4 regions of the Paenibacillus sp. FSL W7-1279 genome follow, and region 3 is predicted to be linked to each of the others. Evidence: a T-box and tRNA genes for the amino acid it is inferred to sense, from the RefSeq annotation. Region 3 holds a T-box; the other regions hold tRNA genes.
What was found. The T-box of region 3 lies ahead of leuS (leucine--tRNA ligase). A T-box ahead of a tRNA ligase gene usually reads a tRNA of that ligase, here a tRNA-Leu.
Positions count from the first base shown of each region.

Region 1: it has a tRNA-Leu gene. The T-box ahead of leuS (leucine--tRNA ligase) is inferred to sense a tRNA for this amino acid. The anticodon was not compared.
Region 2: it has a tRNA-Leu gene. The T-box ahead of leuS (leucine--tRNA ligase) is inferred to sense a tRNA for this amino acid. The anticodon was not compared.
Region 4: it has a tRNA-Leu gene. The T-box ahead of leuS (leucine--tRNA ligase) is inferred to sense a tRNA for this amino acid. The anticodon was not compared.

Region 1 covers NZ_CP150215.1:2,299,683-2,303,895, forward strand. Annotated here, with positions in the region: gene MKY82_RS09995 (TetR/AcrR family transcriptional regulator) at 1-430, opposite strand, end outside; gene MKY82_RS10000 (polysaccharide deacetylase family protein) at 628-1,392, opposite strand; tRNA gene MKY82_RS10005 (tRNA-Leu) at 1,757-1,842, shown strand; gene MKY82_RS10010 (uracil-DNA glycosylase) at 2,047-2,733, shown strand; gene MKY82_RS10015 (hypothetical protein) at 2,753-3,148, shown strand; gene MKY82_RS10020 (AI-2E family transporter) at 3,248-4,213, opposite strand, start outside.
Region 2 covers NZ_CP150215.1:6,158,589-6,162,801, reverse strand. Annotated here, with positions in the region: gene MKY82_RS27830 (alpha/beta hydrolase-fold protein) at 1-880, shown strand, start outside; gene MKY82_RS27825 (PAS domain-containing protein) at 1,020-1,664, opposite strand; gene MKY82_RS27820 (helix-turn-helix transcriptional regulator) at 1,842-2,204, shown strand; tRNA gene MKY82_RS27815 (tRNA-Leu) at 2,308-2,390, shown strand; gene MKY82_RS27810 (organic hydroperoxide resistance protein) at 2,575-2,994, shown strand; gene MKY82_RS27805 (zinc ribbon domain-containing protein) at 3,130-3,372, shown strand; gene MKY82_RS27800 (hypothetical protein) at 3,462-3,737, shown strand; gene MKY82_RS27795 (thiol-disulfide oxidoreductase DCC family protein) at 3,823-4,213, shown strand, end outside.
Region 3 covers NZ_CP150215.1:2,143,447-2,147,659, reverse strand. Annotated here, with positions in the region: gene comER (late competence protein ComER) at 1-297, shown strand, start outside; gene leuS (leucine--tRNA ligase) at 278-2,719, opposite strand; T-box leader at 2,809-3,061, opposite strand; gene MKY82_RS09280 (AraC family transcriptional regulator) at 3,102-3,983, opposite strand; gene MKY82_RS09275 (Gfo/Idh/MocA family oxidoreductase) at 4,061-4,213, opposite strand, start outside.
Region 4 covers NZ_CP150215.1:5,419,829-5,424,041, reverse strand. Annotated here, with positions in the region: gene MKY82_RS24575 (GerAB/ArcD/ProY family transporter) at 1-384, shown strand, start outside; gene MKY82_RS24570 (hypothetical protein) at 379-639, opposite strand; gene MKY82_RS24565 (copper amine oxidase N-terminal domain-containing protein) at 886-1,659, shown strand; tRNA gene MKY82_RS24560 (tRNA-Leu) at 2,003-2,086, shown strand; gene MKY82_RS24555 (hypothetical protein) at 2,282-3,007, shown strand; gene MKY82_RS24550 (hypothetical protein) at 3,107-3,298, opposite strand; gene MKY82_RS24545 (helix-turn-helix transcriptional regulator) at 3,467-4,063, opposite strand.

The DNA.
Region 1 (4,213 bases), 160 kb from region 3:
TCCCTTGCTGCAGCACTTTCTGATTGAATTCCAAATGGCTCCTAATAATCTGGACGACTCTTTGTTCTACTTCTTCGCTAACATCACCATTGCTGTTTATAAATTCATCAAGCGCCTTAGAGAAGGGGTGGTTCAGATCATCAAACACCAATTGATCGGCTATTCCATACAGCTTGTCAACGGTGGTGGTGTAATGCTGCTCTTTGCTGTTCCATTTCTGTTCCCACTCGAGGTCCCATTCCTCAACCAGATACAGAAACAGCCCTTCCTTGCTCTTGAAATGATAATAGATATTCCCTTTGCTGCTGCCTGTGGCTTCAACGATTTCCTCTATTGACGTTGATTTGTAACCCTTCTGCATAAAAAGAGCCTTGGCGGCTTCCGCTATTCGTCGCTTGGTATCTTCGGTTTGTTGTTGTTTTTTATTCACGCATGCACCCCCTTATAGCCTTGAAAGCTATTCGAAATTTATATACTGAACGTTCGTTCTGTATCTTATCAAATGGAATTGATATATTCAAGAGGAAATTAGACTCTGTGTTTTTCCGATCCAACCGACTTCGAAAAAATACCCGTTACCATCAGAAGGCAGCGGTTATTCTAGAACGTTGTAGGTCATCCATTCCCTTAATGGTTTACTTCAATGAACTTACGCGTTTTCTCGTGATAGGAGAGCAGCTCCGAAACGGTCACAAACTCGTAGCCTCTCTTTTGCAGCTCCGGTAAAATCACTTTGAGAGCCTCTACCGTCTGTGTACTGCTTGGCACAAAGTCGTGCATCAGTACGATGTCTCCATTATGGGCATTATCCAGCACTTTTTTAACGATCCGGTTAACGCCGGGCTTTCGCCAGTCGAGCGTATCCTGATGCCATGACCATAATACGGTCAGCATACCGAAATCCTTGCTCGTGCGGACAATTGCTTCATTATAGCTGCCTCCCGGTGGACGAAACAGGACGGTTCGAATGCCGGTTGCCTGAAAGATCGCATCTTGCGTCTGGTTTAACTCGCTTGTTAACTTGCTGACATCAATATTGTGAAAAGGAGGATGGGAGTAAGAGTGATTGCCGATTTCATGGCCTTCCTGCAGCTCCCGCGCTACGATCTCGGGGTGCTTCTCCACCCGGCTGCCAACAACGAAGAAGGTGGCTTTTGCGTCATATTGCTTTAGCAGATCCAGAATTTGAACGGTGTTCTGCGCGTCCGGACCATCGTCAAAGGTAAGAGCAATTACTTTATTGTGAGTGGGGACTTCCCATACTATCTCGCCTCGTTCCTCATAATAACCCCTGCCCTTGGAAGCGGATGGCGCATGGCTGGCGTTGACAACATGTTGATGGCAAAGGGAGATGGAGAGAGCGATCCATATGACGGTTGAGAGTTTTTTCATGGTGAGCGGTATCCTTTTCTCTGTTGTTCTAGTCTTCGCATATGACATGACAGTGCAAGCATATTTATCATTTGGTGATTAAGGTAAAATTATTCTTTCCGGAAAATAGAAGGATTCGAACGGATGAGTTAGAGCGAAGGCTTGAAGCTATCGAGAATGAGGCGTTGGATAGGGTGATGCGAAAAATTATGAGTTTCATATATTGACATCATATGGTTGGACATGGTATTATCAATTTTGTCGCTAAGACGAAATGTGCACACCTAGATATCGGAATGAGATCGCAAAATATTGCGAATTCCACGCGTACCTTCGGTTATGTAAGTGAACGTGAACGACGCTAGGAACATGCGCGGATAAATATGCCGGGGTGGCGGAATTGGCAGACGCACAGGACTTAAAATCCTGCGGTAGGTGACTACCGTACGGGTTCGACCCCCGTCCTCGGCATTATAACAGCGTCTGGTAAGATGCAAAATAAGTCGGCCCCCGTATGGGTGCCGGCTTATTTTTTAAATCGACACAAGGTCAACACATGATGCGTGTTGTTATTTGATTCAAATTGAACGGAAGAAGTTGGTGTTCCGATTATAGAAATCGCATTCTTTTATGATTCCATGCTGGCCTGTGTGAGAGGAGAGAGGAGACATGCGGATGTTTAACAATGATTGGGACCTTATTCTGCAGGGAGAAATGGATAAGCCTTATTTTCAAGCGTTGATGGAACGGGTGGACGAGGAATACCGGCGCTGCACGGTGTATCCCCCCAAGGAAGATATATTTCGGGCTCTTCAGCAAACATCGTACCAATCGGCGAAAGTCGTTATTTTGGGACAAGACCCTTATCACGGTCGTAGACAGGCGCAGGGGCTGAGCTTTTCTGTCTCGCCCGGGGTTGCGATTCCTCCATCTTTACGAAATATACATAAGGAGCTTGCTTCGGATCTGGGAATCTCGATTCCCAATCACGGTTCCTTGCAATCGTGGGCGGATCAGGGGGTACTGCTGCTTAACGCCGTGCTTACGGTTCGCGAGGGCGAGCCGAACTCACACAAAGGGATCGGGTGGGAGAAATTCACCGATACGGTCATTACGAAACTGAATGAACGCGATCAGCCGATGGTTTTTATATTATGGGGAAGTTACGCACAGAAGAAAGGCTCCTTCATAGACCGAAGCCGGCATAAGGTGCTTGAGTCCAGTCATCCGAGTCCGTTTGCAGCGCATAAAGGATTCTTCGGTAGTCGTCCATTTTCAGCATCGAATGCTTTTTTAATGCAAAAGGGTATGGATCCGGTGAATTGGGACATCCCGAGCACGCCGGGCGATGGAGATGAATAATCCGCGAGAGGTGACCTTCATGAAACATTGGATTGGTCGTCATGTTGTCATTCAGCGTTTAGACGGGGCAAAAAGCACGGTTGAAGGTGTGTTGAAAGGATGGGACCCCGTTCAGGAAAAAGTGATTCTTGGGCCGGGTGAGCTTGTTATACCGTTTCGTGCCATTCATAGAATTATGCCGAGAAACGCATACCCGGCCTTGAACTCCATCGGTTATGTCGTGAACCATACCATTCAATTCGATAATGCCGTCTATTTCGGATCTTCCGTCATGATATGGAGGGGCAATCGACTGGTGTCATCACAAGCCATCCTGACTTCTCACGATGAGGATACCGTTACCCTGTCAAATGGCATGATATTGCGCAAGGACGAGCATTATTTTGTGGTTCGATCCTTGCGCGGCAATGCGTGATTCTTTAAATAAAGGATGTCCCCAGCAGCCATCGTGAAGTTGGCGGGGACGTCCTTTTTTGTGCAAATGGAAATGTATGTCTCCAGTAAGCCGAGTTCTTTATGCGTCTTCTACTTTTTCGGCAAGGAACAGTTCGTAAATCCGTACCACGATAATTTTGATGATCATGTAAGCCGGAATGGCGAGCAGGATGCCCAGCAGCCCGAAGAAATCGCCGCCTACAAGGATGAGGGCAATCGTGGTCAACGGGTGAATATCAAGCTGTTTCCCGTAGATGACCGGTGTCAGAATATTATCTTGGATCTGCTGTGCGATGACAATAACGACAACGGACCATATCGCAATGGAAGGAGATTCGATAAATCCGATAATGACGGCGGGAATGGTCGCCAGCAGCGCTCCGATATACGGGATGAAATTCAAGAAGAAGGAAATGACCGTCAAGAGCAAAGAATAGGGAAGCCCGATGATCAGAAATCCGATATAAATCATCATGCTAAGTATAAGATTCAGGATCACTTTGCCGATAATAAAATTGCTGAGTGCCGTATCGATCTCACCCAGCACCTCCTGGCCATCGCGGCGGTATCGTCTTGGCAGGACACTGAGCAGCCTGGGCGGAAGCTTGCCGCCTTCCTTCAGCATGTAGTACAGAATGATCGGAATCGTAGCAATAATAACGACAACGCTCGATACAACGGTAATCAGGTTGTTGATGGAGTTGCTGATCCAGGTAATGATCCGATTCATATACTCCGTCAGTGAGGTGGACAGCTCGGATTCCGTTGGAATATAGCGTGACCAGAATCGATTCTGCTGCAGCTGGTCAATCTGTTCCTGCACGCCCTCTACCAAAAAGGGGGTATTGCTGATAAAATTTTCGATTTGTTCGCGCAGTGTCGGCCACACCACAATGCCGAAGATGGCGCAGAGACCGGCAAACACGAAATACAGCATCAGGACGCCAATGGATCGTTTGATTTTCCGCCGCTCCAGGTAGTCTACGATCGGCCTGAGCAGATAATAGAAGAAGCCGGCCATCGCGACGGGAACGATCAGCATATT
Region 2 (4,213 bases), 3.5 Mb from region 3:
ATTTCCGGATGCGCTGCGGTGGTTGTTCGTCAAGGAAGAATATGACCAAGAATCTGAGATGGTGCGAGCTAACTGCAATTACCACGAAAAGGATCCTCTGTTTTGCATACCGGGAACGGTGACATGGTCCATGCAATCCGACGTCACAGGCCGCGAATACCGTATTTTCATTGCCGAACCGATGGGACCACCACCTGAAGGCGGTTATCCTGTGTTATATTCGCTGGATGCCAATGCGACCTTCGGAACGCTTGCGGAGGCAATCCGACTGCAATCCCGGACCCCCCGCGGCATTCCCTCGGCGCTTGTTGTCGGGATCGGCTTTGATAGTGACAGTCCGATCGTGAGCAGCGAGCGTTTTTACAACTTTACTGAATATGCTGAAGACCATGAATTGCCGCTCCGCCCTAACGGATTGGATTGGCCGGAAACAGGCGGCGTCGAAGCATTCCTTACGTTCATCGAGTTTCAGCTGAAGCCGGCCGTGGAGCGGCAATACGCGGTGAATCGTTCGAAGCAGGCGCTGTTCGGGCACTCGCTCGGTGGTTTTTTCACCTTGTATACATTATTCACCAGACCGGAGACCTTTTCGCGGTATATTGCGGCTTGTCCCTCGGTGTGGTGGAAGAACTACGCGCTGTACAAACGGTGGGAAGAGGGGAAGCTCCGTTTACAACAGAGCGGACAGCGTAAAGAGCTGCGTCTGTACGTTGGAGCTGAGGAGAAGCCGTCCATGGTTCAAGACGCCAGGGAACTCTATGCATTCCTCAAAGGGCATGATGAGGTGGTGGAGACTACATTCCATGAAATTGAGGGAGAAGGCCACGTCTCGGTGCTGCCTGCTCTGATAAGCCCTCTGCTTCGTTTTGTGAACGCGTAATGAGAATAATGCCTTAATAATGCCTTAAGCATGAATAAGCATGAATAAGCATGAATAAGCAGAATAAGCAGCCTCATATCCAGGGATAAAGCCGGATCATGAAGCTGCTTATTCCGCGTTGCTGTATACAGGCAGAGTGCTAATCGAGTAATTCCGGATCATCAAGGATGGAAGAGTACTTTGGGTATAATCTGCGAATGCAATCCGGACAGATATCGTGGGTAAATTCAATGGGGAGGCGGCTCTCCAAATAGCTCTCCACAGGCTCCCACTCTTCCGCGTGGTGAACGTATTTGCATACGGCGCAGATGGGAATATGCCCGGGAAGGGGAAAGCTGTGAGCCAGCGCTTGTTCCAGCAGCAGCTCCTTGCGTTTGAACTTCGTAATATCCGTAAATGATATCATAGCTCCGTGAATACGGCTGTCCTTGTTGATAAGCAGCGGCAGTACCTCACATAAAACCCAATTCTCTTGGCCGTTCCATTGTACGGCATATTCAAAGGAATAATCAGATTGCTTCCCCAACATAACATCTCTTACGGAGGGCAAATCCAACTCACGGAAAAAGTGACCAAATGAAGCCAGACTCAGGGACTTGGAAGCGAGATTAAAAAAAGATGCCCCCTGCCATCCAAACTCAGGGGAAACACCATATCTTCCGGCCATGGTAATGAGTGGATCGTTAATTTTGTCTATGATGCCATCCGGCGTAATGATCATCAATCCTTTGTTCAAGGAATGAACCGCATTATTCCAGGATGTGATCATGGTATCGTAGGGCAAATGACTCGCTCCTCATACTGAATAGACTCATGAGTAAAAGATACAACGATCCATGAGTACTATGGTATAATTTAGGCAATATATATTTGATTATACACGTAAATAAGTGGTTTTGCAAGAGAAAAATACGTACATAAGTAATTTTCTTTCAAAGAGAACTAGGAAGGCGGTTGTTTGATGCAGTCTATTTACCAACGAATCGAACATCTCATAGAAAGCCGAGGTATGACCAAGAAGGCGTTTTGTGAAACCCTCGGGATCAGCACAGGAAATTTTGGTGATTGGAAGAGGGGGAAAACAACGCCGAGTACAAATAAATTGATTGAGATTGCTGCATTCTTTTCCGTAAGCTTGGATTGGTTGATTATTGGCAAGGGCAACCCTACCCGCGTCAATGAAGCGCGTGGGGAGTACGAAGTGGACCCGGGATCATCCGATCTTCCCATCATGTCCGGACTGGCAGAGAATGAGAAGGAGTTTATCCGGGAATATATCGAGTTTTCAGCATACCGGAAGGAAAAGCGGAACGATAAGACCTAGCTGCTCATGCGTCTAAGCGACCCCCCCATAATTTGGATCTTTACTTTTGTGTGACGGAACAGTATAATAGGGAATGTTCGCTACAGAACATCCCTTATAACATGCGGTAGTGGTGGAATGGCAGACACGCTATCTTGAGGGGGTAGTGGGTGTATACCCGTGGAGGTTCGAGTCCTCTCTACCGCATACTTTATGAAGAAGCTGTTTATCAAGAGGAATTCCTCCTTTGATAAACGGCTTTTTTGTTTGCTTGGCAAGCTGGGACATGCTGTTTCTTATGCGAGTTTGCCCAATTATCGTTTCAATTTGTGCTGCAAGTTTAAAGAGTACATGTAGAGACCATAATAGGGCATGAAGGAGATGAACGAGCATGAAACCATTATACACAGCAGATGTAAAAGTCATTGGAGGGCGTGAAGGCTCAGTTGAATCTACCGATGGGGTTCTTAATCACAAATTAAGCATGCCGAAGGAGCTCGGAGGACCGGGCGGTGACGGAACCAATCCGGAACAGCTGTTTGCGGCCGGCTATGGCGCCTGTTACGAAAGCGCCTTGGCTCATATCGCCCGTAAAGAGGGCGTCGAGCTCAAGGACGTTGTGATCCATTCTCAGGTCATGATCGGAAAGGACGATGGCGCTGACGGTTTTAAGCTTGCGGTGAAGCTGAAGATCGAAATGCCGGGAATCGAACGAAGCCAGGCGGAGGACCTCGCGAAGAAGGCGCATGCGTTCTGCCCTTATTCCAAGGCTACCCGAGGCAACATCGACGTGGAGTTAAGCGTAAGCTAACCATAAAAGAATTCGGATGGTCCTCTGAAATGGAGGGCCATCCTTTTTTTGTCGGCTTGCGATGCGGAATATGAAACTTTTTACATGATACTCCGTATTTCAGTTAAAGCTATGAATTGGAAAGGGGCGCTTAAGATGAGTATTGAACAAATGATAGAGGAACGGTTTGTATGCAGCAAATGCGGAGGGAATCACTGCCAGACAAAAGAGGTCTCGATGTCAGGGGCCGGGCTGAGCAAGATGTTTGATATTCAGCACAATCATTTCCTATTTGTTTCCTGTACGAACTGCGGATATGTGGAAGTGTTCAACCCGGATATATTAGAAGGTAAAAAGAGGGGGCAGCTTGGTTCGATCCTGGATGTGTTCTTCGGTTGACATCACCCCTAAAATTCTTTAATATGACTAAGTACCAGAAAGTACAAACCAGTCATAGGGAATTTAAATAAAATAAACGGGTGATGAACATGCCATACAGACCGCAGATTGCAAATGTGACCACAGCTGGAAGCAATGAAAAAGAAGGGCTTTACGAATTCATTATCCACACGGCTGACGGAACGGATATTCGCGTATTCTATAACCGCTTCCCGGAATGGAAACTGACTGCGCTTAGCCGACTTGGGAAAGTACCTTGCCCGGTTTGTCGTAAGGATTTCATATGCAAATGCATGGAGAAATTCTCGAACGAATTCGACCAGCAGATGAAAGACGGCGAGTGGCTGAACAAAGCTGCTGAGTAATAAACCAATAAGCGTACTTGATCAAGCGTAGGAGAGGGCTCCTGCGTTTTTTCTTGTTTTAGGCCTGAAGGGAGCCAGGAAATATATGAAGGATCGTGCAACCGATAATCATGAGGACTATGCGATTGTGCTGATTGATGGCGTGTGCCATTTGTGCCAGGGTCTGACGCAGTTCATTATCAAGAGAGATCCTGCCGGTGCCTTTCGCTTCGCTTCGCTGCAGTCCGAGATTGGGCAAGAGCTGTTGAGGCAGGGAGGGCTTCGTGGTGATACTACGGAAACGATGGTGCTGATTGAACAGGGGAGGTATTACACAAGGTCGACGGGAGCTCTGCGGATTGCACGGCGTCTTCGCTTTCCTTGGCCGCTGTCGTATATTTTTATCCTGATTCCCCCTTTTTTACGGAATCTGGTGTACCGCTGGGTGGCAAAGAACCGCTACCGGTGGTTCGGACAATCGACGGAATGCATGGTTC
Region 3 (4,213 bases):
TGGATCGACGCTGCCGTTGAAATGACCGGAATCGACCGCAGAACCCTTAATGCATTAGCCGGAGAAATGCTGCTTGGCACCGGCAAGCTGTTAACGGAGGAGGGCTTCTCCCCCGAACAGCTGCAAGAGCGGGTTGCGGTTCCCGGAGGCATCACGGCTCAGGCTTTGGCACTGCTGGATTCTAACCTGAACGGATTGTTCTACCAATTGATCCAAACCACACACGACAAGTATGAGGAGGATTTGGCAAAACTGGATGCTGCCTTCGGTTTTACGATTAACCGGCCACGATATTGACCAGTTTGCCCGGTACGGCAATGACTTTGCGAATACTCTTTCCTTCCAGCGCCTGCTTGACATTCGGAAGGGAGAGGCTATGTTGTTGCATGGCTTCTTGGTCCATGTCTTTCGAGATTTTGGCACGTTCTACGATTTTGCCGTTAACTTGAACGACAATCTCCACTTCGGCCTCTACAGTCCAAGCCTCGTCATACTCCGGCCATGGCACGTAGGTTACGCTCTCCGTGTAGCCTAAACGGCTCCACAGCTCTTCAGCCAGGTGAGGGGCCAGCGGGGAAAGCAGCTGCACGAAGTTCTCCATCGCTTTGCGCGGAAGCTCTTCCGTCTTGTATCCCTCGTTGATGAATACCATCAGCTGGCTGATCGCTGTGTTAAAGCGCATATGTTCAAAGTCTTCGGTCACTTTCTTAATCGTTTTGTGCAGTGTACGTCTGAAATCATCCGTACCCTCGCCTTCCACGATTTTAGGGTTCAATTGACCGTCGTCCCCGATAAACAGGCGCCATACGCGGGAGAGGAAACGAAACGTTCCTTCAACGCCGTTGGTGTTCCATGGCTTGGTTGCTTCCAGCGGCCCCATGAACATCTCGTACACGCGCAGCGTGTCGGCTCCGTATTCGTTAACAATATCATCCGGATTGATGACATTGCCGCGGGATTTACTCATTTTTTCATTATTGTTGCCCAGGATCATACCCTGATTGACCAGCTTCTGGAAAGGCTCCTTCGTATCGACAACACCCAGGTCATACAATACTTTGTGCCAGAAGCGAGCATACAGCAAATGAAGCACCGCATGCTCCACACCACCGATGTACAGGTCAACCGGCAGCCATTCCTTCTGCTTCTCCTTGGAGCACAATTCATCATTATTGCGTGGATCGATATAACGCAGGTAATACCAGCAGCTGCCTGCCCATTGCGGCATCGTATTCGTCTCGCGGCGGGCTTTCATGCCGGTTTCGGGATCTACCGTTTCCACCCACTCCGTAACGTTAGCCAGCGGTGATTCGCCGGTACCGGATGGTTTAATCTGATCCACATCCGGCAGCAGCAATGGAAGCTGATCCTCAGGCACGGTCTTCATCGTTCCGTCTTCCAGATGCAGAATCGGAATCGGCTCACCCCAGTAGCGTTGACGGCTGAACAGCCAGTCGCGCAGACGGTAAGTTACCTTCTTCTTGCCCTTGCCCTCTTGCTCCAGCCATTCATTCATCGCCTGGATAGCCTCTTCATTGTCCAACCCGTTCAGGAAGCCGGAATTCACATGCGCGCCACTGCCGCTGTATGCTTCCTCCTCGACATTTCCACCCTGAACGACTTCAATAATCGGAAGACCGAATTGCTTCGCAAACTCCCAGTCACGACTGTCATGACCCGGAACCGCCATAATGGCACCCGTTCCATAGCCGGCAAGCACATAATCCGCGATCCAGATCGGCACTTTAGCGCCGTTTACCGGATTAATGGCGTATGCACCCGTGAATACACCGGTTTTATCCTTGGCCAGATCCGTCCGCTCCAGGTCGCTTTTACGTGCTGCTTGATCTTGATAAGCCTTGACGGCTTCACGCTGATCGGCTGACGTAATCTTATCTACGAGGTCATGCTCCGGCGCCAGAACGCAGTAGGTTGCCCCGAACAGCGTATCCGGACGGGTCGTGAACACCTCCAGATGACCATCGTAACCTTCGACGTCAAAACGAACCTCAGCGCCTGTGGATTTGCCGATCCAGTTGCGCTGCATATCCTTCAGGCTTTCGCTCCAGTCCAGTTCATCCAGATCTTCAAGGAGACGATCCGCGTATTCGGTAATGCGCAGAATCCATTGGCGCATCGGTTTACGTACGACCGGATGGCCCCCGCGTTCGCTCTTGCCGTCGATGACCTCTTCGTTCGCAAGCACGGTACCGAGCGCTTCGCACCAGTTCACCGGCACTTCAGCCACATAGGCAAGGCCGCGCTTATAAAGCTGGATAAAGATCCACTGGGTCCATTTATAATATTCCGGATCGGTTGTGCTGATCTCGCGGTCCCAGTCATACGAGAAGCCCAGAGATTTGATCTGGCGGCGGAACGTATCGATATTCTGCACGGTAAACTCGCGAGGATGTTTGCCTGTGTCCATGGCATACTGCTCCGCTGGCAGACCGAAGGCGTCCCATCCCATCGGATGAAGCACGTTGTATCCGCGCATCCGCTTGTAACGGGACACGATGTCAGTCGCCGTGTACCCCTCCGGATGCCCTACGTGCAGGCCTGCTCCTGATGGATACGGAAACATATCCAGCGCATAAAATTTCGGTTTGGATGATGAATCTTCCGTTTTAAAGGTTTTGTTCTCATCCCAGTATTGCTGCCACTTCGGTTCGATGGCCTGCGGCTGATAGCCGTGGCCGGTTGGTTGATTGTCCGTCATACTCCATTGCTCCTCCTTCACAGTCAAGAGGCAAGGCCTGTGCCGTTGCCCAAAAAAACAAAAAAACCTCATCATCCATAGCGCTGATCGCTAGGGACGAGAGGTTTGATTCCCGTGGTACCACCCTAGTTAGCCAAAGGCATGCTTTGCCTTTCACTCCCTTTGCATCCTTATCGCGGATGAGACGACGATGCTTCAGCGGCCGAATCTGCCGAAATACAGCGGCCGGGTTAACACCATTGCTCCGAGGCGAGTTCATTCCTATCGTCAACCGGTTTTCACCAGACACCGGCTCTCTGCATGATCGAAAGTGGAACGATTGATCCTCATCATCGCGTTCATATTACCGTTTTAATGTGGCTATTATACCCAAAAAGTCCGATCAAGTCAACGAAAGCTCTTCCCCGCTTCTGCGATAATATTCCGGCGTCGTCCCGACCATGGCTTTGAACATCCGGCTGAAATGAGCCAAATGCTTGAAACCTGCCGCCTGGCTGATCTCCGTGATGCTGAGATGCGGATGGAGCCTGAGCAAAATTTTAGCTTGGTTAATCCGCCGGTGATACAAATATTTAAACACCGTCGTTCCGGTAACCTCCTTAAATAAGGAGGATAAATAGTGTTTCGTAATATGCATATCGCGGGCAATTTGCTCCAGCGTCAGATCCTGCATATAATGTTCCTCGACGAACGATACGACATGCTGGACATGCCGCTCTTTCTCGGAGATGGAGTCCTGATCCTGCACAGCGTCCTGACACCAGTCCGCGATGACGTACATCATCTCCTGAATACGCAAGGTCATCCGTTCCTGGCGAAAACCGGCCGTGGATGCCGAGAGGCGATGTATATCGGCCAACATGCCTTCGAATTCGTCCCGATTGGCCCCTGTCAGTGTCATGCGATGATTTCGCAGCGATTCGAAGGGATCCAGCAATATCGATTTGGCCGTCTCCGAAAGCCCTTTGCAGATCCAGGCCGGATCGAAATGCAGAATGCTTCTGACGTATCTGGAATCGGGCTCAACATTCGGACAATGGAGCGTAAGCCCGTTCATCAGGAGCAGATCCCCCGGTTTCAGGGTGAAAACGGAATCGCCGATCAAATAAGTGCAGCGTCCTTCATGGAAATAATAAATTTCATAAAAAGCATGCGAGTGAAACTGCCCTCCCGACAGCGGCTGTTCATTGTAATAGGTCAGATCAAACGGCGCTTGCAGCTGCATGCGGTCAAAGCCTGGCATCATATCGACAGATGAGGTCATCTAGAGAATCGCCCCTTTAGCGATTTTGGAGTTATATAACCCACAACGTAACGGGGTTTTCTCTATTATAAATGATTTTATGGAATGCGCACGGCCTCATTTTGGGCGATGACGCACAATTCTCCGGCTTTGAAGGCATGCTCCTGGGACATGGCATGCTCCGTGCGTTCCAGACAATCCAGGATAAGCTCCCCGAAGAATGGATAGCCCACCTTGCCTTGAAGCTCCAT
Region 4 (4,213 bases), 3.3 Mb from region 3:
TCGGTTTTTCCTTTGCTGACGATGGTCGGAAAAGCCAATATTTCGGAGTTCATTGAGCGGACGGAAATTTTGATCGTGATGGTTCTGATTATTGGTGTGTTTTTTAAAATAAGTCTGTATTATTATGCCGCATTGATCTCTGCATCCGAGCTGTTCAACATTCCCTATCAAAAATTGATCTATCCTTTCGCTTTAATCATGCTTGGAAACTCGATGATTCTCGCACGTTCGTATAGTGAGCATCTCATGAAAGGAAGCCAGCATCTATATATGGTTCTCCCTATATTTTCAATCGCTGTACCCTTGGTGCTTGTCGTGATCGGTTTGATTCGCAGAGCAAGCTCCAAGGGAAAAACCAAGTCCGACTCTAGCTCCGGATCATGAACCATGTCCCGCGTTTCCAGGACTTTGGCTTGAATCACGGAGCTTTTTATTTTTGAATGCTCGGTAACAATCAGGAAGGATCAGGAGGCATAGCAGCACCGTAACCGTTAGCTTCTCTACGATGGAGAATAGAGTAAACTGCCAATTGATCATAAAGTTGTACCATGGGAACCCGAACAGACAATCTGTAAGCACGGTATAAGACAGGCAGAGAGTACCTAACAGCAGGGTGATCGCATATTTTTTGATATACATCGTTACTTCCTCGCATTTCCTATGGTTTATGACTTGCCAATCCATGACAGTGTTGTATTAGTATGAAGGGTTTATTGAATAAACATACAAAGGAGAGTTGTATCCAATTGAACCAAGCGATGAAAAGGGGCGTATATGAACCGACAGGAACAGAAGAATATGCCGTTTATGGATGGGCCTAAGGGTTATAGATCTTTTATAATGGAAATGGATAGTGAACTTTAGCTTGGGGAGGGAGAGCTTGTGATGAAGAAACGTCAAGGCGTGAGAAGGCTGCTGGCCGGTATCATGACGGCAGTGATAGGGATAACCGGTTACATGTCATATGGAGGAGATGTTTGGGCTGCGGACACATCCTCAGGCAGACCTATCGAAGTTCGAGTGAATGGAGGTCGGCTTCTGCTGGAATCACCTCCCTTTATTCATAACGGCAGGGTGATGGTGCCTTTCCGTGGCATTTCAAGAGCGATGGGAGCCGAAGTTCGCTGGGATCAAGCCAAGCAGACGGCCATTGTGAGTAATGGTAAACATACGACAAGCTACACCGTGGGGCAGAATCACGCCGTTAAGGACAGCAAAGCTGTAACTCTGGATGCCCCGCCTCTGCTCAAGGAGGGACGTGTTTATATCCCGCTCCGCTTCTCGGCAGAGGGTCTTGGAGGCAAGGTTGTCTGGAATAACCAGGTTAAAGAAGCGTTGATCTATCCGCTGCTCACACCGAAGGAGGCAGAAGCTGCCCTGTCCAAGAAGAGTAATCAGGCGATAACACTTTTGAAAAACAAGGATTTTGAGAAGCTTGCCGAGCTGGCTCATCCAAACGGGATTACCTTCTCCCCTTATGCGCATGTTGATCGGCAGAAGGATGTCACACTTAGCAAGCAGCAGCTGGGGAATGGATTTAACCACGACACCTTATACCGCTGGGGCGAGTATGATGGCAGCGGAGAACCGATCTCCATGAATTTTGAGAGCTATTATCATAAATTCGTCTATACCCTTGATTTTGCCGCTGCGCCATGAATCGTTTACAACCAATCCAAGAGCGAAGGAAATACGCTGAATAATGCAAGCAGCCAGTATAAGGCAGCTGTCATCGTCGAGTATTATTACGAAGGAGTTCATCCTGATTATGCGGGGATGGATTGGGAAAGCCTCCGGCTTGTATTTGAACAATATGGGGAGGATTGGGTGTTATCTGGCGTGATACATGATCAATGGACGATCTGAGAATAGACCTGTTCTGTCGAAACCATATGAAGTCTGATGGTTTCGACAATTTTTTTAAAAAAATGCTTGCTTTTTAACTTTGTGCATTATATACTCTTAATTACGGTGATCAACTCGATCACGACTTACATAACATGCGGTCGTGGCGGAATTGGCAGACGCGCACGGTTCAGGTCCGTGTGGGCTAACCCCCGTGGAGGTTCGAGTCCTCTCGACCGCATCTATGAAGCAAAGCTGTTTTTCAAGTGAAATTTAACTTGAAGAACAGCTTTTTTCGTTCCTCTTCATGTGGAAATCGCGTTATACTAAACTGGAGGAACCGTTCAGCTTTAGGGTGAATGGAGTGGATTTATAATATTTGGCCTGTTAGCAGAAGTCACTGGCGGGTTATTTTGAATACAAGGGGTGTGATCCTGTGAGAAAACCTCGAAAAGGGCTGGGCTTTATTTTGTTGATGCTCGTAGCTGTGAGTTTGTCTGTTGGATGTCAACCATCGGATGAGGGGTATGTGGCTGAGCGATCGGTGGAAGCTTCGAAGGAGGATACTCAGAAGACAGAGCTCTCTTCCGGATCAGAAGATCATTTAGGTGGAGGGAGCGACGCCGCAGGAAGCGGTGCGGTCGCAGAACAGAATGATACGGACGTTGCTCCAGATAATCAGGCCGCTGAACCCGATGTGGATTTAGCAGATGTGACGGCGGTCCGGCACATTAATCATAGCTCGGGCTGGATTGGTGGAGAAGGCTGGATTGCTTTTAGTGATAACGGTGGCACGGAATGGGAGGTTCAGGCTCAGCCAAAAGGCACCGTACGCCAAATCTTTGCACTGAATGGCAAGCAGGCCTGGACTGTGATGGAGAATAACGATCTGTACCGCACAACGGATGGCGGTGAGACGTGGATTCGGATTGGAAGCACGCCGAATGCCGGATTTCTTCATTTCATTTCGCCTGAAACAGGATTCAGCGGGCAAGCCAAAACCGAGGACGGGGGCCAAACCTGGAGCAACCTGGATATACCGGATACGACCGCCAGCAGTCCTGCCACGGGAGCTATCACCGATGAAGCTGAAGGAGCTCCCAAGAACGAAGAGGCTGTTTCAGGATCGTTGTATGTTGTTAACACGAAATCCCATAACTGATTCATAACAAAGAAGACCGGAGCTCTCCGGTCTTCTTTTTGTGGTTATGCCTCCAATCTCAGCAAGAAAGAGGCAGAACGATAAACATCATATCGTTCATTAAGGCAGCTCTTTGAATATCATTCGTGAGCCCAGCCATAGACCAGCGGCAACTCCGAATAAGCCGAAGAGGGCCACCAGGACGATCAGATTAAAGGAGTGCCAACCAAGCAGGAATCCAATACCGCTTCCCATGGTTGTTCCGGTGAGCAATCCCAGTGCAGCGCCAATCTGCTTATGACGTAACCTCATACTCACTCACCTCAATTGTTGGATGATGCGAACGGAATGTTACTTGTATTCCCTGATCGTCTGGAAATATGCCATTACAGAAAACAAGCCCGGCTTAGCCGGATCGACCCGGCAAGCTGAGCATTGGTTGGAATCATAAGTATGGTTACGTTATAACAGCAGTTTTAATTATGAATTTTGCTTTAGTGCGCAATCTGCAAATAGAACAGATTTAGGGATCCGGAAGAACTGTTCCGCTTTTTCCTGGAACGCTGCGGATGGTACGGTGCCCTGGTGCAGCCATTTGCGGAATGTGCCGGGATGTACGCCGATCCAGCGGCTAACATCGCTTACCGACAAGTCATGAACCATGCACAGGCCTGTCAGAATCCGATTGCTAACGGGTGAGCGTGTCAGGGTGCGTTTCATGAAGCGGGAAGGTGCCGGCTGGCAGATTAAAGGTGACTTGTCCAGCAGTTCCTCCCTGAAGAGAATGTGACGGGGATAACCCAAATAGTCGCAGGCCCTCTCCAGGTTGTTTTTTCCGGGAACGCGTCCCTCATATACCCAGGCGCTGACACTACGGGAGGATACTCCCAGTTCCTCGGCCAATTGCGACAATTTGATATCGTTGGCCATAAGTACGGCTAGTAGGACGCGGTTGCGAATTTGGCAGCGGGTCGGCCGGCGAAAGCGCTTGACTCGCACACCTTTCCCCAAATATTTACGATTGATCAGGGACCACGCCTCAATGGAGTGTTTTTCTTGCTGCAGTTGTGTAGGCATAATTCCTCCGATTTTTTTAACACAATACTACAATATTCGACACTCACTTTTCAATAGCCAATCATAAAACAATTGTTTCCATTTCGTTGTTACCTGATTTATAAGTCGGACGTATTGGTCCGATAGACCTACTCATTTGATTGATTATTA